3 regions of the Kitasatospora sp. NPDC002543 genome follow, and region 2 is predicted to be linked to each of the others. Evidence: riboswitches for the same ligand, from Rfam matches in the RefSeq annotation. Region 2 holds a riboswitch; each other region holds the start of a gene.

Region 1 (7,010 bases), on a different contig from region 2:
GCAGTCTTCCCCTTGTACCGGCCTTCTGTCACATCCGGTTGTCCGTACGACCGGGCGACCGGGGGCGGCACCTCCGCAAGATCGGGCAACAGCGGCAAACCGCCTGGCCAAAAATGTGTGACCTGCCCATGCCACCCGATGCGCCCCGGTTGCCGGGAATGCTCGGCCGGTCACTGTGCGTGCAGGTGGGGGGTGAGGGGCCGGTCCAATTTTCGCCCCTGACAACGGGGCGGGTTTTCGCGGGGGCGTTCCGGCCCACGGACGCCGGGCGGGACTGTCCAGCCCGATTCCGGACGGATGGCGAACCGGATGGCGGGATCACGCCGCACGAGAAGTCGGACCGGCCGACTTCTCGTGCATCTCCGGCGAAATGGAGAAACGTTCATTTACGGGCGGGGGGAGGCCCGCCCGGAAAAGACCGGCGAAGCCCGGCCGAAATCGGCGCGCGAGGAGGGGGGCGAGGCGTCCGGAACGAGACCCGCGGGAAACGGGCGCCCCGCACGGGGCACCCGGGGCGCGGAGCGGGGGCCGGACGTCCGGGGCGGGGCGCGGGACAGCCGGGGCGGGGCGCGGGACGCCCGGGGCGGGGCGCGGGACGCCCGGGGCGGGGCGCGGGACGCCCGGGGCGGGGCGCGGGACGGCCGGGTGCTCAGAGCAGGGGCGTGAGCCAGCGGCGGAGGAGCTCGGTGTAGTGGTCGGGCGACGAGTTCCAGAGGGCGGCGTGGTCGGCACCGGGGAAGGGCCGGAGGCTCACCACGTCGCGGCGGGCGGCGGCCAGCTTCTCGGCGGTGCCGAAGGGCGCGATCGGGTCGTCGGGGCTGTGCAGGAGGAGGGTCGGCACCCGCAGGTCCGTGCCGTCGGCGATCCGGCCGAAGTCGGCGAGGTCGACACCGGTGCGGCCCTCGGCGGCGAGGGCGCCCAGTTCGGCGGCCGTGCCCCGGAAGCCGGCCCGGGCGGCGTCCCGGCGGGCCGAGGTCGGGAGGTCGAGCACCGGCGAGTCGAGGACCAGGCCGCCGACGGCGTGCGCCCACGCGGAACGGGCCACGGTCTGGAGGACCGTCGTCGCGCCGACGGACCAGCCGTAGAGGATCACCTTGCCCGCCCCGCTGTCGAGCGCCAGCCGCACGGCCGACTCGACGTCGCGCCACTCGGTCTCGCCGAAGTGGCTGAGCCCGTCCGGGGAGGCGGGGGCGCCCCGGTCGCCGCGGTAGGTGACGGCGAGGGCCGGCAGGCCGAGCCGGCCGAGGACGGGGAGCACCGGGAGGGCCTGCTGGCGGTCGGCCCCCGGACCGTGCACCAGGACCACCCAGGTGCCGCGATTGCCGTCGAGCCGCCAGGCGGGCAGGGCGCCGAGCTCACCGTCCGCGGTGGTGTCGGCGAAGGCGAGGCCGAGCGCCTCCATCGGGTCGCCGAGCAGGACCCTGGGGGTGAAGCGCACCTCGGTGCCGGCGGCGAGGGTGCCCCGGTCGGCGCGGACCAGCCGGCGGGTGACGCCGCGCTCGTCGCCGTGCAGGACCTCCTCCACGACCGCGTGCCCGCCGTCCGCCCACTCGACCGCCCAGCGGCCGGGACGCAGGCTCGCCGGGCTGCGGGTGAAGGTGACCCGGCCGGGGGCGAGGCCGCGGACCACGACCGGCCCAGACTCCTGGACGGCGGTCACCGGACGGACCATCCGCTCGGAGGCCCGACGGCCGATCACCAGCACGGCGGCCCCGACCGCGGCGGCCGCCACGACGGCGGCGGTTCCCCAACGCATTTCGCTCCCCGCTCTGTTGCTCACGGACCGGACGGTGTTCGTGCACAAGTTCACCGGTGCGCCGCCGCCCGGGCCACCGGGCTGGGCCGTCCGGGTCACCCGGGCGGCGGCCGGGCGGTGCTGAGGAGGCGCCAGGAGCGGCCGGCGCACGCCCGGCGTGCGGCCTTCCGGGCGGCCCGCCGCGTGACCCGCCGTGCGGCCCGCCGTGCGGCCCGCCGTGTGACCAACCCCTCCGTGACCTCGGTTGACTCCCGGTTCGGGCCCGTGATGGGATCCTGGGGCCAAACGGAGGCATGGAGAGGAAGCCGGTGGAAGTCCGGCGCGGTCCCGCCACTGTCACCGGGGAGCACGCTCGGAACATCGCCACGGCGGGCCGTCCACGGCCGCTGGAAGGCTCCGTGGGTGCGTTCGACCCGGAAGCCAGGAGACTCTCGCCGCCGTCACGTCGATCCAGGGCGCGGACCCTGAGTGAGGACACGCACGCGATGCAGGCTGCCCCGCCACGCCGGACTCCGAGCTGCCTTCCGCCGTGCCGCCCTCCCCGCCGCCACGCGCCGTGCGGCCGATGACCGCGCGCACCCCCTCCCCCGCTCCGCGTCCGCTGACCCGCGCCGCCGCGTTCGCGCTCGGCGCCGTCGCGGGCTACGCCGCCGACGCCCGCTTCGGCGACCCCCGTCGGGGCCACCCGGTGGCCCTCTTCGGCAGCGCGGCGACCCGGCTGGAGCGGCGGCTGTGGCGCGACGGACGCGGCGCCGGGGCCGGGTACACGGCGCTGTGCGTGGGCGCGGTCGCGGCGGGCGCGCTCGCCCTGGACCGCACGGTGGGCCGGCGCCCGCTGGGCCGGGCGGCGCTGGCGGCGGCCGCGGCCTGGACGGTGCTCGGCGGCACCTCGCTGACCCGGGAGGCGCGCACCATCGGCCGCTCGCTGGCCGACGGCGACCTCACGGCCGCCCGGGAGCGGCTGCCGCACCTGTGCGGACGGGACCCGAGCGCGCTGGACGGGCAGCAGATCGCCCGGGCCGTCGTCGAGTCGGTGGCCGAGAACACCGCCGACGCCGTGGTGAACGCGCTGGCCTGGGGCGCCCTGGCCGGCACCCCCGGCCTGCTGGCCTTCCGCGCCGTGAACACCCTGGACGCCATGGTGGGCCACCGCTCGCCCCGCTACGCCCGGTTCGGCTGGGCCTCGGCCCGGCTGGACGACGTGGCGGGCTGGCCGGGCGCCCGGCTGACGGCGCTGCTGACGGTGGCCGCCGCACCCGAGCCCCGAACGGCCTGGCGGGTCTGGCGGCGCGACGGCTCCGCCCACCCGAGCCCGAACGCGGGCCAGGCCGAGGCCGCGTTCGCCGGTGCGGTGGGCGTGCGGCTGGGCGGAACGCTGCGCTACGGCGAGCGGGTGGAGCACCGGCCCGTACTGGGCGAGGAGCTGCGGCCGGTGACGGTGGACGACATCGAGCGGGCCTGCGCGCTCTCCCGGCGGGTGGGCGCACTCGCGCTGGGTACGACGGTCGCGGGGCACGTCCTGCTGAGGATGCCGCTGAGGAAGAGGGGACGGGCATGACGAACGCGCTGCTGGTCGCGGGGACGACCTCGGACGCGGGCAAGACCGTGGTGACGGCCGGGATCTGCCGTTGGCTCGCCCGCCAGGGCGTGCGGGTCGCGCCGTTCAAGGCACAGAACATGTCGCTCAACTCCTTCGTCACCGCCGACGGCGCCGAGATCGGCCGCGCCCAGGCGATGCAGGCGCAGGCCGCCCGGGTGGAGCCGGAGGCGGCGATGAACCCGGTGCTGCTCAAGCCCGGCGCGGACGGCCGCAGCCAGGTGGTGCTGCTCGGCAGGCCGGTGGCCGAGGTGGGCGCGCTGGACTACCGCGAGCGCAAGCCCCTCCTGCTGGAGCGCGCCCTGGAGTGCCTCGCCGACCTGCGCGGCCGCTACGACGTGGTGGTCTGCGAGGGCGCGGGCTCGCCCGCCGAGATCAACCTGCGCGACCGCGACATCGCCAACATGGGCCTGGCCACGGCCGCCGGCCTGCCGGTGGTGGTGGTCGGGGACATCGACCGCGGCGGGGTCTTCGCGGCGATGTACGGGACGCTGGCACTGCTGTCGGCGGAGGACCAGCGGCACGTGGCGGGCTGGTTCGTCAACAAGTTCCGCGGCGACGCGCGGCTGCTGGCGCCCGGGCTGGAGATGCTGCACGAGCTGACCGGCCGTCCGGTGCTGGGCACGCTGCCGATGCTGCCCGGGCTCTGGCTGGACGCCGAGGACTCGCTGGACCTCTCCACGGTGGTGGACCGGGCGGACGGGCCCGGGCCGCTCGGCGCGGACGTGCTGCGGGTGGCGGTGGTGCGCTTCCCGCGGCTGTCCAACTTCACCGACGTGGACGCGCTCGCGCAGGAGCCGGGCGTGCTGGTCCGCTGGGCGACCAGGCCGGAGGAACTGGCCGACGCCGACCTGGTGGTGCTGCCCGGCACCCGCGCCACCGTCGCCGACCTCGCCTGGCTGCGCGAGCGCGGCCTGGAGCCGGCCCTGCGGGCGCGGGCGGCGGCCGGACTGCCGATCCTCGGGGTCTGCGGCGGCTACCAGATGCTGGCGCACTCGATCGTGGACGAGGTCGAGTCGAAGGCGGGCGCCGTCGAGGGCCTCGCACTGCTGCCGACGCGCGTGCGGTTCGGCGCCGAGAAGGTGCTGGCGCGGCCGGTCGGCGAGGCGTACGGGCAGCGGGTCGAGGGCTACGAGATCCACCACGGGGTGGTGGCGGTCGAGGGCGGGGAGGCCTTCCTGGACGGCTGCCGGGTCGGCGCGGTCTGGGGCACCACCTGGCACGGCGCGCTGGAGAACGACGGCTTCCGCCGTGAACTCCTGCGCGAGGTCGCCGAGTCGTCCGGCCGGGCGTTCGTCCCGGCGCCGGACACCTCCTTCGCCGCGGCGCGCGAGGCCCGGCTGGACCGGCTGGGCGACCTGATCGAGGAGCACGCGGACACCGACGCGCTGTGGAAGCTGATCGAGGGCGGGGTGCCGGCGGCCGGATCGCTGCCGTTCCTCCCGCCCGGGGCCCCTGGGAGTGACGCATGAGCCTGAGCCGGATACGACAGGAGTGGGGTACGGCATGAGTGACGTCCGCTATCCGTTCACCGCGATCGTCGGCATGGCCGACCTGCGGCTCGGGCTGCTGCTGAACGCGGTCTCCCCGGCCGTGGGCGGCGTGCTGGTGCGCGGCGAGAAGGGCACCGCGAAGTCGACCATGGTGCGCGCGCTGGCCGGCCTGCTGCCGTCCATCGCCACCGTGGACGACTGCCGCTTCGCCTGCGACCCGGCCACGCCCGACCCGCAGTGCCCGGACGGGCCGCACGTCTCCCCGTCCGCCTCCGAACGGCCCTCCCAGCTGGTCGAGTTGCCGGTCGGCGTGGCCGAGGACCGGATCGTCGGCTCGCTCGACCTGGAGCGGGCGCTGGCCGAGGGCGTCAAGGCGTACGAGCCCGGGCTGCTCGCCCGGGCGCACCGCGGCGTGCTCTACATCGACGAGGTGAACCTGCTCCAGGACCACGTGGTGGACCTGCTGCTGGACGCCGCCGCGATGGGGCGCTCGTACGTCGAGCGCGAGGGCGTGTCGGTGCGGCACGCCGCCCGGTTCCTGCTGGTCGGCACCATGAACCCGGAGGAGGGCGAGCTGCGGCCGCAGCTGCTCGACCGGTTCGGCCTGACCGTCGAGATCGCCGCCACCCGGGACCCGGCCGAGCGCGCCGAGGTCGTCCGCCGCCGGCTCGCGTACGACGTGGACCCGGCCTCGTTCGCCGCCCGGTTCGCCGCCGAGGAGCGGGCGCTCGCCGAACGGATCACCACCGCACGGGAGTTGCTGCCCAAGGTCGAGCTGACCGATGTGGCGCTGCGTCAGATCACCGCCGTGTGCGCCGCGTTCGAGGTGGACGGGCTGCGCGCGGACATCGTGATGGCCCGCACCGCCGTCGCGCTGGCCGCCTGGGACGGGCGCACCGAGGTGCTGGAGGAGGACGTCCGCAAGGCCGCCCGGCTGGCACTGCCGCACCGGCGCCGCCGCAACCCCTTCGACGCCCCGGGGCTGGACGAGGAGCAGCTGGACCGGACGCTGGAGGAGCACGCGCAGCCGGAGGACCCGGAGCCCGAGGGCGACGGGCCCGGCCCGGACGGCGACGGCGGACCGGAGGACGGCGGGCCGGACGGGGGCGGCCCCGACGGCGGCGGCGCGCCCGAGCCCTCCGACGGCGGCCCCGAGGCCTCCGCTCCCGAGACGTCCCCGTCCGAGGGCACCGTCCCCGAGGGCACCTCCCCCGAGGGCGGCGAGGAGCCCGCGCAGCCGCCCGCACCGGCCCGACACCCCTCCCCCTCGCGGGAGTCGGCGCCGGTCGCGGCCGGGGACCCGTACCGGACCCGGCTGTTCACGGTGAAGGGCACCGGGCACGGCGCCCAGGGCCGCCGCTCCCCCGCCGAGACCACCGGCGGGCACACCATCCGCGCCCGCCGCCCGCAGGGCGCGCTCGGCCGGCTGCACCTCACCGCGACCCTCCAGGCCGCCGCGCCGCACCAGGCGGCGCGCGGGCGCAGCGGGCGGGCACTGGTGGTGCACAAGGACGACTTCCGCGAACAGGTGCGCCAGGGACGGGAGTCCAACCTGGTGCTGTTCGTGGTCGACGCCTCCGGTTCGATGGCCGCCCGGCAGCGGATGACCGCCGTCAAGGGCGCGGTGCTCTCGCTGCTGATGGACGCCTACCAGCGCCGCGACAAGATCGGCATGATCACCTTCCGGGGCGCGGGCTCCGAGCTGGCACTGCCGCCCACCTCCTCGGTCGAGGTCGGCGCGGCGCGGCTGGAGTCGCTGCCCACCGGCGGGCGCACCCCGCTGGCCGCCGGCCTGCTGCGCGCCCACGAGGTGCTGCGGGTGGAGCGGCTGCGCGACCCGAACCGGCGCCCGCTGCTGGTCGTGGTGACCGACGGCCGGGCCACCGGCGGGCGGGACGCGCTCGCGCAGTCGCACCGCGCGGCCGGGCTGTTCGCGGCGCAGGGCACCGCGAGCGTGGTGCTGGACTGCGAGTCCGGCCCGGTCCGCCTGGGCCTCGCCCGCACCCTCGCCGGGCGGCTCGGCGGCACCGCCGTCAGCCTGGACGAGCTGCGCGCCGAGGGCGTGGCCTCGCTCGTCCGCGAGAACCGTTCCGCGCACCGCGCGACCACCACGATGCGAAAGGCGGCCTGAGCCGACATGCCCAAGGGTGTCCCCGAGAGCGTC
Region 2 (7,010 bases):
CCGGCAGCAGATGTTCGCCCTGACCGGCTACCGCACCCCGACCATCCAGCGCTGCCGGCTCGCGGCCGACCGGGACGGCAGGCTCACCGCCGTCGCGGTCGACGTCGTCGAACAGACCTCGCGCATCAAGGAGTTCGCCGAGCAGACCGGCGTCCCCGCGCGCATGATGTACGCCTCGCCGAACCGGCGCACCACGCACCGGCTGGCCGCCCTCGACGTGCCGGCGCCGTCCTGGATGCGCGCCCCGGGCGAGTGCCCCGGGATGTTCGGCCCCGAGGTGGCGATGGACGAGCTGGCCGAGCGCCTCGGCATGGATCCGGTCGAGTTGCGGATCCGCAACGAGCCCGCCGTCGAACCCGGTTCGGGCAAGCCGTTCTCCAGCCGCGGCCTGGTCGGCTGCCTGCGGGAGGGCGCGGAGCGGTTCGGCTGGTCGCGGCGCGATCCCCGGCCGGGCGTGCGCCGCCGGGGCGACTGGCTGGTCGGCACGGGCGTGGCGGCCTCCACCTACCCGGTCAGCCGGATGCCGAAGTCGACGGCGACGATCCGGCGGGAGGGCGGGGGTTACGTGGCCGAGATCGGCGCGGCCGACCTCGGCACCGGCACCTGGACCACGCTCGCGCAGATCGCCGCGGACGCGCTCGGCGTGCCGGTGGCCCGGGTGGAGGTGCGGATCGGGGACACGGACTACCCGGTGGCGTCGGTGGCCGGGGGTTCCTCGGGCATGACGACGTGGGGATCTGCCGTGGTCGAGGCCGCGCGCGCCCTGCGCGACCGGTACGGGGCCGAGCCGCCGGACGGGGCGCAGGCCTCCGGCAGTGTCGGGCCGCCGGACGAGCGCTACGCGATGCACGCCTTCGGGGCGCAGTTCGCCGAGGCGCGCGTCCACGTGGACACCGGCGAGGTGCGGGTGCCGCGCCTGCTGGGAGTGTTCGCCGCGGGCCGGATCATCAACCCCCGCACGGCGCGCTCGCAGTTCGTCGGCGGGATGACGATGGGGCTGTCCATGGCCCTGCACGAGAACGGCGTGCTCGACCCGCGGACCGGCCACGTGGTCAACCACGACCTCGCCGAGTACCAGATCACGTCGAACGCGGACGTCGACCGCATCGAGGCGCACTGGCTCGCCGAGCACGATCCCCACGTCAACGCCATGGGCTCCAAGGGCATCGGGGAGATCGGCATCGTCGGGACGGCCGCCGCGGTGTCGAACGCCGTGTGGCACGCGTGCGGGGTGCGGGTGCGTGACCTGCCGATCACGCTGGACAAGGTCCTGGACGCCTTGGAGGAGCGGGCCGGGCGGTGACACCGCAGGACCGCGGAGCTCTCCGGGGCCCGCGGCGGGCCCGGCCGGCGGCCGACGGACGCCCGTGACCGGCGGTGGGCGGGCGTCGGTGAGTCAGTCGAGGGTCCGGGCGTCCACCGGGCGACGGGCGGCGCCGTGGTCCGCGGCCAGGCCCGCGAGCAGGCGCAGTCCGTCCTCGGTGGGGCTGCCGGGGGCCGCCGACAGCACGAGCAGTTCGATGCCCGGCTCGCCAGGCAGCGCGAAGTTCTCCTGGTGCAGTTCCAGCAGTCCGACCATGGGGTGCCGGTACGCCTTGCGTCCGTGGGTGCGGGCGCGCACCTCCGCGCGGGCCCAGAGGCGGCGGAAGCGCTCGCTGCCCATCGCCAACTCGCCGACGAGCGAGGCCAGGTGAGGGTCGTCGGGGTACTTTCCGGCGGCCAGGCGCAGGTGCCCGACCACGTCCAGGGTGCAGTTCTCCCAGTCCGCTTACAGGCCGTGCTCGGCCTCCTCCAGGATGATGTGCCGGGCGATGTTCAGGCCCGGCATCGGGCGGCCGAAGAGGAGTCCGGCGAGGCCGTTCCCGGCGAGGACGTCCAGGCGGTGGTTCATGATCAGCGCGGGAGCGCCGGCGACCAGGTCGAGGACGCGCAGCAGCTCCGGCCGGACCCGGGTGCCCGGCGTCGTCGCGCGGCGGCGGCGCTGCCGCGCGAGGCGGTGGAGGTGCCCGCGTTCGGTCGCGTCGAGGTCGAGGACGCGGGCGAGCGCGTCGAGGACCTGCTCGGACGGCTGGGTCGCGCGCCGCTCAAGCACCGCAAGAAGGGCGACTACCGGGGCGTCCCGCTGACGGTCCGGACGCGGCTCAGCCTGCTCTCGTACGCGGATATCTACGGCACCATCGACGGCTACTTGCTCCGCCACCCGCTGGACATCGCGAAGCCGTACCCGTCCTACTACCTGCAGAACCAGTGGGACCGGATCAAGCGGGCCGGCGAGACCGACATCCCCGAGGGGATGACGCTCTACGGCCTGAGGCACTTCTTCGCCTCGAACTGCCTCAGCCACAACATCCCGATCACCGACGTCGCCGAGTGGATGAGGCGCAAGAGCATCGATGTGACGTTCAAGATCTACCGCCACTTGATGCCCGGCTCCATCGGCCACGCCGCCCAGGTCCTCGACCTCGGCCTTGCGGCCTGAAACGCGTCGGGCGCCCTGCTCTGGTGTGGAGCAGGGCGCCCGAGGCGTCTCGGTCTGGCTCACCTGACGGACATCCGTTGCTGCTTCACCCAGGTCTGGACCTCTGTGACCTTGAACTGCAGCTTCGCGTTCCGTCCTTGTCCGAACCGGTACGGGACGAGGCCTACTTGAGGGGCTTCGCGATAGACCCACTGAACAGACATGTTCAGGAATTCCGCCGTCTCCTTGACGGTCATGAAACTGCGACGACACGGGCTCCTCCAGAGGAGTGGACGGTCGCACGGCTGCGTGCGGAGCCCAAGATTCCAGCGCGTCCGGTGGTTTGGCCGTACCGGTGCCTCGTGATACATCCGCAGGGCATCCTGGGACGTCGCTTCTTGTGTGGTCGGCAGGACTCCAGTCGCCGAACGGGCTCGTGTTGCCGCATCGGCCACTCCGATGATGAGCGCGTGGTCGTTCTACCGCCGACGGGCGGCCTGGCTGACGGCGGGCAGGTTGAATTTTCGCGCGGTGCGGGTGAAACCTCACCCGGCCTCGTGCACGCAGACCTGCCCCCCTTGGGCCTCTTGCAGACGGCTTGCAAAGGTAGTCGAGCCGGGCCCGGCGGGGTGGGATCCCGATGGCGCAACGCGCGCACAGAGCTCTGGACTTACTAGGACGTCCAACTATATGGTCGATGGTAGGTCCGCGGTGTCAGGGAAGCCGGTGTGAGTCCGGCACGGTCCCGCCACTGTGACCGGGGAGTTCGTCCTCGCAGATGACGGCCACTGGCAGCCAGCCGGGAAGGCCTGAGGGCGTGCGGTGATCCGGGAGTCAGGATACCGGCCGCGGGTGATCCGTGTTTTCCACGAGGATGGAGACGACACGCATGACTCCGGGCTGCTCCCGTTCCGCTGCTCCTGGTTGTCCTGTGCCGACGACTGCCGGGGCCCATCTGCTCTGACGGTTCGTCATGCCACCGCCACCGTGACGCCGCGGGGCCGCACCCCTGTGCGCCCGCCCGTCGGCGGCGGCCTCCATTCCTCCTCTCCCCGACCCAGTTGAGAGTAGGAACCCGATGGTCCGAGAACTCACCCACTTCGTCGCCGGCAAGCCCGTCGCCGGCAAGCCCGTCGCCGGCACCTCCGGTCGCTTTGGCGACGTGTACGACCCCAACACCGGGCGCGTCCAGGCCCGGGTGCCGCTGGCGAGCCGCGCCGAGGTCGAGGCGGTGATCGCCGACGCAGCGCAGGCGCAGCCCGCGTGGGCGGCCTGGAACCCGCAGCGGCGGGCGCGGGTGCTGCTGCGCTTCCTCCAACTCGTCGAGCAGGAGAAGGACGAGTTGGCCCGGCTGCTCTCCGCCGAGCACGGCAAGACCGTGGCCGATGCCCACGGGGACATCCAGCGCGGCCTGGAGGTGGTGGAGTTCGCCGCGGGGATCCCGCACCTGCTGAAGGGCGAGTTCAGCGACAACGCCGGCACCGGTATCGACGTCTACTCGATGCGTCAGCCGCTCGGCGTCGTCGCCGGCATCACGCCGTTCAACTTCCCCGCGATGATCCCGCTGTGGAAGGCCGCGCCCGCGCTGGCCTGCGGCAACGCCTTCGTCCTCAAGCCCTCTGAGCGGTGCCCGTCGGTGCCGCTGCGGCTGGCCGAGCTGTTCCTGGAGGCGGGGCTGCCGCCGGGCGTCCTGAACGTCGTGAACGGCGGCAAGGAGGCCGTGGACACCCTGCTGGAGGACCCGCGGGTGCAGGCCCTCGGCTTCGTCGGCTCCACGCCGATCGCCCAGTACGTGTACGCGACGGCCGCCGCGCACGGGAAGCGGGCGCAGTGCTTCGGCGGCGCGAAGAACCACATGATCGTGATGCCGGACGCCGACCTCGACCAAGCCGCGGACGCGCTGGTCGGCGCCGGCTACGGCTCGGCGGGGGAGCGCTGTATGGCGATCTCGGTGGCCGTCCCGGTGGGGGAGCGGACCGCGGACGCCCTGGTGGCGAAGCTGGTCGAGCTGATCGCCACGCTGAAGGTCGGGCGCTCGGACGACCCGGCGGCGGACTTCGGCCCGCTGGTGGGCCGTGACGCGCTGGAGCGGGTCCGCGGCTACCTGGACCTCGGAGCCGAGGAGGGCGCCGAACTCGTCGTGGACGGGCGTGACTTCCGGTTGGAGGGGCACGAGGACGGCTACTTCCTCGGCGCCTCCCTGTTCGACCGGGTGACGCCGGACATGCGGATCTACCGGGAGGAGATCTTCGGCCCCGTCCTCACGGTCGTGCGCGCCGCCGACTACGAGGAGGCGCTGCGGCTGCCCAGTGAGCACGAGTTCGGCAACGGTGTGGCCATCTACACCCGCGACGGCGACACCGCCCGGGACTTCGCCCGCCGGGTGACCACCGGCATGGTCGGCGTCAACGTGCCCATCCCGGTGCCGATCGCCTACCACACCTTCGGCGGATGGAAGCGCTCCGCGTTCGGCGACCTCAACCAGCACGGGCCGGACGCCATCCGCTTCTACACCCGCACCCGGACCGTCACCTCGCGCTGGCCCTCCGGGGTCAAGGAGGGCGCGATCTTCACCATGCCGACGATGGGATGAGCGCGATGCACGACCTCACCGAGGACCAGCGCGCCATCGCCGAGACGACCCGGGCCTTCGCCGAGGAGTACCTCGCGCCGCACGCCGTGGAGTGGGACCAGTCCAAGCACTTCCCGGTGGACGTGCTGCGCAAGGCCGCCGACCTCGGCCTGGCCGGCGTGTACGTCCAGGAGGGCATGGGCGGCTCCGAACTCTCCCGCCTGGATGGCGTGGTGGCCTTCGAGGCACTCGCCGGTGGCTGCCCGTCCATCGCCGCCTACCTGTCCATCCACAACATGGTCGCCTGGATGATCGACCGCTACGGCACGCAGGCGCAGCGCGCTCGCTGGCTACCCGCACTCTGCACGGCCGAGCACCTGGGCAGCTACTGCCTCACCGAGCCCGGTGCCGGCTCCGACGCCGCCGCGATCGCCACCCGGGCCGTGCGCGACGGCGACCACTGGGTGCTGGACGGCGTCAAGCAGTTCATCTCCGGCGCGGGCGCCTCGCAGGTCTATGTGGTGCTGGCCCGGACCGGTGCCCCCGGGCCGAAGGGGATCTCCGCGTTCGTCGTGGAGCGTGACGACCGGGGGGTCTCCTTCGGGCCGAACGAGAAGAAGATGGGCTGGAACGCCCAGCCGACCCGCCAGGTGGTGCTGGACGGCGTCCGGCTGCCCGCCGACCGCCTGCTCGGGGCCGAGGGCGAGGGCTTCCGGATCGCCATGAACGGGCTGAACGGCGGCCGGCTCGGGATCGCCGCCTGCTCCCTCGGCGGCGCGCAGGACGCGCTGGAGCGCGCCATCGCCCACCTCGCCGACCGTGAGGCGTTCGGCGCCCGGCTGCTGCACGCCCAGGCGCTGCAGTTCCGGCTCGCCGACATGGCCACCGAGCTGGAGGCCGCCCGCGCCCTGGTGTGGCGGGCCGCGGCCGCCCTGGACCGCGGCGACCGGCGGGCCCCGGAGCTGTGCGCGATGGCCAAGCGGTACGCCACCGACACCGGCTTCGAGGTCGCCAACGCCGCGCTTCAACTGCACGGCGGCTACGGCTACCTCGCCGACTATGGCATCGAGAAGATCGTCCGCGACCTGCGGGTGCACCAGATCCTGGAAGGGACCAACGAGATCATGCGCGTCATCGTCGCCCGCGGCCTGACCGGAGCCGCCTGATGGGTACGGATGAGGTCCTCCTCCAGCGCGAGGGCAGGGCGGGCCTGATCGTCCTCAACCGCCCCGCGGCCCTGAACGCCCTCACCCACGGCATGGTGCGGACGATCGCGGAGTCCCTGGACGCCTGGGAGCAGGACGAGCGGGTGGACACCGTCGTCGTCACGGGTGCCGGGGACCGCGCCTTCTGCGCGGGCGGCGACATCGTCGCCATCCACCGCGCCGCCACCGGCGGCGACCCGGGCGCCGTCGAGGAGTTCTGGCGCGACGAGTACCGCCTCAACGCCCGGATCGCACGCTACCCCAAGCCCTACGTCGCCGTGATGAGCGGCATCGTGATGGGAGGCGGGGTCGGCGTCTCCGCCCACGGAAACGTCCGGATCGTCACCGAGACCACCCGCATCGCCATGCCGGAGGCCGGCATCGGCTTCGTCCCGGACGTGGGCGGCACCTACCTGCTCGCCCTCGCACCGGGCGAGCTGGGCACCCACCTCGCCCTGACCGCGGGTTCCGTCGGGGCCGCCGACGCGCTGCTTTGCGGGCTCGCCGACCACTTCGTCCCTGCCGAGCGGCTGCCCGCCCTGCTGGACGACCTGGCCGAACTGCCCGTGCACGACGCCCTCGAACGGCACGTCGTACCCGCGCCGCCCGGTGTGCTGGACGCACAGCGGGTGTGGATCGACGCCTGCTACTCGGCGGGCACCGTGGAGGAGATCCTCGACCGCCTCCGGGACAGCAGCGAGCCCGAGGCCAAGAAGGCGGCCGATCGGATCGCCGCCAACTCCCCGACCGCCGTGAAGGCCACGCTGGCGGCCCT
Region 3 (7,010 bases), on a different contig from region 2:
CCGGGCCGGGCGGGCCTCGCCGGTGTCCGGGTCGGCCAGCAGCTCGCCCAGGAACCGCTTGCGCGAGGCCGCCACCAGCACCGGGCGCCCGAGCGCGCTCCACGCGCCCAGCGAGGCCAGCAGCGCCCAGTCGTCCCGCCGGCTCTTGGCGAAGCCGAGCCCCGGGTCGACGATGACCTGGGACGGGTCGACCCCGGCCGACACGACCGCGTCCATCTGCCGGGCGACCTCGCCGATCACCTCGGCCACCACGTCGGTGTAGTCGGCCAGCGCGTCCATGCCCGCGGACTGCCCGCGCCAGTGCATGACGACGAAGGGCACCCCGGTCCCGGCCACGGCGCGGGCCATGTCCGGATCGGCCAGGCCCCCGCTGACGTCGTTGACGATCCGCGCGCCGGCCTCCACCGCCGCGTCGGCGACCCGGGCGCGCATGGTGTCGATGCTGACCAGGACGCCCTTGTCGGCGAGCGCGCGCACCACCGGGAGCACCCGGCGCAGTTCCTCCTCCTCGGAGACCCGGGTCGCGCCGGGCCGGGTCGACTCCCCGCCCACGTCCACGATGTCGGCGCCCTGGTCCACCAGCAGCAGGCCCCGGTCCACCGCCCGTCCCGGGTCCAGCCAGCGCCCGCCGTCCGAGAACGAGTCGGGTGTCACGTTCACGATTCCCATCACCGCGCACCGGTCCCACCCGGGAAGTCCCGGCAATGCCTGCGAAGGTCTTTTCATGCCCCCATTGTGCCGTCCCGCCCCAGGCCCCCCGCCAGGCACCCCCGGTGGAGAATTCCGTATCACGGAGTGGACACTCCGGGATTGGTCCGCACCAATCCGGATAACCTCCTGCCATGACACTCGGAATCCCCACCACGCGCACGGACCGGGCGGCCTCCATCCGCGAACTCCTCGCGACCGGCAGGCGTTCCTACTCGTTCGAATTCATGCCGCCCAGGAGCGCCGAAGCGGAAGCCGGCCTGTGGAACGCGATCCGGCGCCTGGAGGCCCTCTCCCCCACCTTCGTCTCGGTGACGTACGGCGCCGGCGGGTCGACCCGGGAGCGGACGGTGAACGTCACCGGGCGCATCGCGCAGGAGACCACCCTGACCCCGGCCGCCCACCTGACCGCCGTCGGCCACAGCGTCGCCGAGCTGCGGAACATCCTCGGCCACTACGCCGACCAGGGCGTCCGCAACATCCTGGCGCTGCGCGGCGACCCCCCGGGCGACCCGCTGGGCCCCTGGGTCCGCCACCCGGACGGGGTGGAGTACGCGGCCGACCTGGTGCGGCTGATCAAGGAGTCCGGGGAGTTCTGCGTCGGCGTGGCCGCGTTCCCGGAAATGCACCCGCGCTCCCCCGACTGGGATTCCGAGATCGGCCATTTCATCGCCAAGTGCCGGGCGGGCGCCGACTACGCGATCACCCAGATGTTCTTCGAGACCGACAGCTACCTCCGTTTCCGGGACCGACTGGAATCCGCCGGCTGCGCCGTTCCGATCATTCCGGAGATCATGCCGGTGACCACGATCCGGTCACTCCGGCGGATTCCCACGCTGACCACCGCGGCCATTCCCTCGGAATTCTCCGAGCGCATGCTGGAACACCGGGACGACCCCGGGGCGGTCCGGGCGATCGGAATCGAGTACGCCACCGCGATGTGCCGGCGACTGCTGTCCGAAGGGGTCCCCGGTCTGCATTTCATGACCATGAACTTCTCCACGGTCACGACGGAGATCTACCAGAACCTCGGCCTGCCCGAGTCCGGCTGAGCCATCCGACGGGAGCGGGCGCGGCGGCCTCGCCGCGCCCGCTCCGACTCCCGGAATCCGGCCTCCGTCAGCCGGCCAGTTCCGCGCGCAGCACCCGGGCCGCGCCGACCAGGCTCTCCAGCGAGGCCCGGGTCTCCGTCCAGCCGCGGGTCTTCAGCCCGCAGTCCGGGTTGACCCACAGCCGCTCCGCCGGGATCGCCGCCAGACCCGCGCGCAGCAGGGAGACGGCCTCCTCGGTGCTGGGGACGCGCGGCGAGTGGATGTCCCAGACGCCCGGGCCGACCTCGCGCGGGTAGCCCGCCTCGGCCAGCTCGCCGGCCACCTCCATGTGCGAGCGGGTCGCCTCCAGGGAGATGACGTCCGCGTCGAGGTCGTCGATCGCGGTCATGATCGCACCGAACTCGGCGTAGCACATGTGGGTGTGGATCTGGGTGTCGGTCCGCACCCCGGAGGTGGCCAGCCGGAAGGCCTCGGTGGCCCAGTCCAGGTACGCCGGGCGGGCGGCGGCCCGCAGCGGGAGGGTCTCGCGCAGGGCCGGCTCGTCCACCTGGACCACGGCCGCGCCGGCCGCCTCCAGGTCGGTGACCTCGTCGCGCAGGGCGAGGGCCACCTGCCGGGCGGTGTCGGCCGGCGGCTGGTCGTCGCGGACGAAGGACCAGGCGAGCATGGTGACCGGACCGGTCAGCATGCCCTTGACCGGGCGGTCGGTCAGGTGCTGCGCGTAGACGAACCACTCGGTGGTCATCGGATGCGGGCGGGAGATGTCGCCGGCCAGCACCGGCGGGCGCACGTACCGGGTGCCGTACGACTGCACCCAGCCGTGCCGGGTGGCCAGGTAGCCGGTGAGCTGCTCGGCGAAGTACTGGACCATGTCGTTGCGCTCGGGCTCGCCGTGTACCAGGACGTCCAGGCCGGCCTTCTCCTGGTACGCGATGACTTCGCGGACCTCGCTCTCCATCCGCTCCCGGTAGGCCGCGGCGTCGATCCGTCCGGCCGTCAGGTCGGCGCGGGCGGTGCGCAGTTCGGTGGTCTGCGGGAAGGAGCCGATGGTGGTGGTCGGCAGCAGCGGCAGGCCGAGCCGGGCGCGCTGGGCCTCGGCCCGCTGCGGGTAGGCCTGGGCGCGTCGGGTGTCCTCGGCGGTGACGGCGGCCGCCCGGGCGCGCACCGCCGGGTCGTGGGTGATCGGGGAGTTGGCGCGGGAGGCGAGGTCGGCGCGGTTGGCGGCGAGCTCGGCGGTGATCGCGCCGGTGCCCTCGCGCAGGCCGCGGGCGAGCAGCGCCGCCTCGCCGGCCTTCTGCCGGGCGAAGGCGAGCCAGCGGGCGATCTGCGGGTCCAGCTCCCGTTCGGCGGCGGCGTCGATCGGGACGTGCAGCAGGGAGCAGGACGGCGCGACGTCGACGGTGTCGGCGAGGCCCAGCAGGGTCGCCAGCGTGGACAGCGACTTCTCCAGGTCGTTGATCCAGATGTTGCGCCCGTCGATCACCCCGGCGACCAGCCGCTTGCCGGGCAGCCCGCCGACGGCGGCCAGGTCCTCCAGGTTGGCGGCGGCCGGGCCGGTGAAGTCCAGCGCCAAGCCCTCCACCGGGGCCTTGGCCAGCACCGACAGTGCCTCGCCGAGCCGGTCGAAGTAGCTCGCGACCAGCAGCTTGGGCCGCTCGGTGAGGGCGCCGAGCTCACGGTAGGCGCGCGCGGCGGTGTTCAGCTCGGCCGGGGTGCGGTCCTGGACCAGCGCGGGCTCGTCCAGCTGCACCCACTCGGCCCCCTCGGCCCTGAGCGCCGCGAGCAGCTCGGCGTAGACCGGCAGCAACCGGTCCAGCAGGGTGATCGGCTGGAAGTCCTCCGCCACCCCGGGGGCAGGCTTGGCCAGCAGCAGGTAGGTCACCGGGCCGACCAGCACCGGACGGGCGGCGTGGCCGAGCGCGACGGCCTCCGCGAACTCGCCGACCGCCTTGGCCGGGTTCGCGGCGAACACCGTGTCCGGGCCCAACTCCGGCACCAGGTAGTGGTAGTTGGTGTCGAACCACTTGGTCATCTCGAGCGGTGCGACGTCCTGGTTGCCGCGCGCCATCGCGAAGTACCCGTCCAGCGGGTCGGCGTCGACCGCCTCCCGGTGGCGCGGCGGGATCGCACCGACCGCCACGCTGGTGTCCAGCACGTGGTCGTAGAACGAGAAGTCACCGGTCGGGACCTCCCCGACCCCCGCCCCGGCGAGCTGGGCCCAGTTGGTCCGGCGCAGGTCGGCCGCGGTCGACAGCAGCGCCTCGGCCGTGACCGTGCCCTTCCAGTAGCCCTCGATCGCCTTTTTCAGTTCACGGTTACGGCCCTGCCGGGGGTAGCCGTACGCGGTGGCCACGGACGCCGCGGCTGCGGACTTCGCTGTCAAGGGACTCTCCTTCGCGAGCCTGAATCCTCAAGTGCACCGGTGGCGGCACGAGGACGCGAAGGGAGGACGAACCGGACGGACACCCGTGCCCGTGCACGGCTCCGCCTGGTATGGTCGCCGACCCGCCCACGAGGTCACCGGATGGCCGCACGCGAACGGTCGCGCGCGGGCAGTGGCAGGTCTTCGGACTCGCGGGCGCGCCCACCCGGTCGAAACCGGGGCGGACACCTACTGGCCGTCGCTTCCCAGACCCGTCCCGGGTCCAGTGCGTATGACGGCGGTCGTTCCCACTCACCGCTGCGGGGCAGTCCCGGATTCCCACCGGGTTCCCTCTTGCGACACCCCGCCTGGCGGGCGGGGCGAACCAGCTGCGTGGCCAGCTTAGGGGCAGAACGCCGCCGCGGAGGCGGAAATCTCGAAAGCCTTCTGCATCGTGAGACGAAGCGCCCCGGACGGCCACCCCGAACGGCTACTCGACCGGCTCGCGCTCCGGCCCGGTGCGGCCGGTCCGCCGCTCCCGCGCCGCACCGTCGCGCCGCTCCTCGGAGGAGCCCTCCACGACCAGCTCCGGGACGCGGTGCGGCCGCCCGTCCGCGTCGATCGCGACGAAGACCAGCTGCGCCGTCGCCACCCTGGTGACGGGCCCGGTGAGGTTCCACCGCTCCGAGGTCACCACGACGGCCACGTCCATCGAGGTCCGCCCGACGTGCTCCACCCGGGCCCGGACGGTGAGGAGGTCCCCGGCCCGGACGGGGGCGAGGAAGGACATCTCCTCGACCGAGACGGTGACCGCGGGGACTCCGGCGTGCCGGCCCGCGGCGGCGGCCGCCGCGTCGTCGATCAGCTTCATCATCACGCCGCCGTGCACCGAACCGTAGAGGTTGGTGTCGTGGTCGCTCATGATGTGGGCGAGGGTCACCGCGGAGTCGGCCGGGGTGCGGGAGAGGACGGACGGACTGGTCACAGCGACGGCCCGCCCGTCATGGCGCCGCGGGAGTCGTGGTCGGCGTTCCGCTGCACGGAACCCTCCTTCGTGGGTCGCGCGCCCCGTGCCGGGCACGCGAAGGAGCGGGCGGCCGTGCGCATACGGCCCACCCGCACCAGCGGCCCGCCCTCGGGGTCGTGGTGGGACCGCGGGCCACCACGGCACGCGGGCAGCGGCAGGTCTTCGGACTCGTGGGCGCGCCCTCCCGGCCTGACCGGGACGGACACCTACCGGCCGTAGCCTCCCGGGCCCGTGTCCGGGCCCGCCGCACAGGACGGCGGTCGCCCCCGCTCACCGCTGCGGGGCAGTCCCGGATTCCCACCGGGTTCCCTCTTGCGACACCCCGCCCGGCGGGCGGGGCGAACCAGCTGCCCCGCCAGCTTACGTCCATCCGCGCAGCTCACGGCCACCGCCCACCTCCTCGGTCGGTCCACGCACGACCGCCGGGGCCGTACGCCGGGGCGGACGGCAGAATGTCCCCCATGCGGCACATCTTCGTCATCGGCATCGGCGCGGGCGACCCCGACCACCTGACCCTGCAAGCGGTCAAGGCGATCGGTCGCACCGACGTCTTCTTCATCCTCGACAAGAGCGAGGAGCGGCAGGACCTGATCAGGCTCCGCCGCCGGATGCTGGCCGAGCACGGCCTGCCCGGGCACCGGGTGGTCGAGGTGCCCGACGCGGAACGGGACCGCACCACCCCCGCGTACACCGCCGCCGTGGACGACTGGCGCGTGCGCCGCGCCGATCTGGTCGAGCGGCTGCTCGCCGAGCACCTCGGCCCGGAGGAGAGCGGCGCCTTCCTGGTCTGGGGCGACCCCGCGCTCTACGACAGCGTCATCGCCGTGGTCGAGGACGTGTCCACCCGTGGCGGGGTGCCGTTCGAGTTCGAGGTGCTCCCGGGCATCAGCAGCGTCTCCGCACTCGCCGCCCGGCACCGCACCACGCTGACCAGGGTCGGCCGCCCGGTGCAGATCACCACCGGTCGCCGCCTGGCCGAGGGCTTCCCCGCGGGGGTGGACGACGTGGTGGTGATGCTCGACGGCCGGGCCGCCTTCACCGAGATCGACCCCCGGGGGCTGGAGATCCACTACGGCGCCTACCTCGGCACCCCCGACGAGGTGCTCGTCTCCGGGCCGCTCGCCGAGGCGGCCCCGCGGATCCGCGAGCTGCGCGAGCGGTCCCGCGAGCGCAAGGGCTGGATCATGGACACCTACCTGCTCCGGCGCTCGGACGGCTGACCCTCGGCAGCGTGACGCGGTGCGCCGCCCCGGGGGGGGGGCGGGGCGGCGCGGCGCGTCAGCGGTCGGTGAACTCCGGCGGGCGCTTCTCGGCGAAGGCCGCCATGCCCTCTCACCGTGACCTCGGCTGGGGCCTCAGCCCAGGAGCTTCGCCAGTACCCGGTCGAGCGCGTGGATGTCCTCCGGCGGCAGCGCGAGCAGCGCGTCCGGCGGGGTGGTGAGGATCCCGGTGGCGAGCGCCGCCTTCGCCTCGCCCTCCTCGGTGAGGTGGACCAGCTTGGAGCGCCGGTCGGCCGGGTTGGTGATGCGTTCGGCGAGGCCGCGCCGCACCAGGTCGTCCACGATGACGGTGGTGTACGGCGGGTCGGCGGTCAGCCGCTCGGCCAGCTCCCGCAGGGTGATCGGGCCGGCGGCGAGCCGGCGCAGCGCCCTGACGCGGCTGAAGCTCATGCCGAGGGCGTCGGCGACGATCCTGCGGCGGTCGTGGCGCTCCAGCACGAGCGCGTACATCCCCTGCCAGACCCGGGCCGCCGCCCCGGCGTCGGCCTCGCTCACCTCCGGGTGCCCGCCGGTGTCAAGGCGCTCCATCAGGTGCCCACCGTCTCCTTCGTCCGCTCGGTCTCCTCGACCGCCTCCTCGGC

What was found. A riboswitch is a leader RNA that binds a small molecule or an ion and turns the genes downstream of it on or off. The one in region 2 is predicted to bind cobalamin.
Region 1: another riboswitch for cobalamin. It lies ahead of ACWD4P_RS29700 (cobalamin biosynthesis protein); the one in region 2 lies ahead of ACWD4P_RS09510 (CoA-acylating methylmalonate-semialdehyde dehydrogenase).
Region 3: another riboswitch for cobalamin. It lies ahead of metE (5-methyltetrahydropteroyltriglutamate--homocysteine S-methyltransferase); the one in region 2 lies ahead of ACWD4P_RS09510 (CoA-acylating methylmalonate-semialdehyde dehydrogenase).

The regions. Positions count from the first base shown of each region.
Region 1 is NZ_JBSFWR010000092.1:25,240-32,249, reverse strand. It holds gene ACWD4P_RS29705 (alpha/beta hydrolase family protein) at 650-1,756, opposite strand; cobalamin riboswitch at 2,055-2,187, shown strand; gene ACWD4P_RS29700 (cobalamin biosynthesis protein) at 2,322-3,314, shown strand; gene ACWD4P_RS29695 (cobyric acid synthase) at 3,311-4,825, shown strand; gene ACWD4P_RS29690 (putative cobaltochelatase) at 4,860-6,977, shown strand; gene cobO (cob(I)yrinic acid a,c-diamide adenosyltransferase) at 6,984-7,010, shown strand, end outside.
Region 2 is NZ_JBSFWR010000015.1:31,773-38,782, reverse strand. It holds gene ACWD4P_RS09530 (xanthine dehydrogenase family protein molybdopterin-binding subunit) at 1-1,303, shown strand, start outside; partial or broken gene ACWD4P_RS09525 (MmyB family transcriptional regulator) at 1,397-2,080, opposite strand; gene ACWD4P_RS09520 (hypothetical protein) at 2,003-2,479, shown strand; gene ACWD4P_RS09515 (helix-turn-helix domain-containing protein) at 2,539-2,715, opposite strand; cobalamin riboswitch at 3,140-3,323, shown strand; gene ACWD4P_RS09510 (CoA-acylating methylmalonate-semialdehyde dehydrogenase) at 3,537-5,051, shown strand; gene ACWD4P_RS09505 (acyl-CoA dehydrogenase family protein) at 5,048-6,196, shown strand; gene ACWD4P_RS09500 (enoyl-CoA hydratase/isomerase family protein) at 6,196-7,010, shown strand, end outside.
Region 3 is NZ_JBSFWR010000115.1:1,630-8,639, reverse strand. It holds gene folP (dihydropteroate synthase) at 1-726, opposite strand, end outside; gene metF (methylenetetrahydrofolate reductase [NAD(P)H]) at 843-1,760, shown strand; gene metE (5-methyltetrahydropteroyltriglutamate--homocysteine S-methyltransferase) at 1,828-4,143, opposite strand; cobalamin riboswitch at 4,317-4,510, opposite strand; gene ACWD4P_RS32670 (acyl-CoA thioesterase) at 4,613-5,107, opposite strand; cobalamin riboswitch at 5,303-5,471, opposite strand; gene cobF (precorrin-6A synthase (deacetylating)) at 5,611-6,369, shown strand; gene ACWD4P_RS32660 (MarR family winged helix-turn-helix transcriptional regulator) at 6,505-6,957, opposite strand; gene ACWD4P_RS32655 (MFS transporter) at 6,957-7,010, opposite strand, start outside.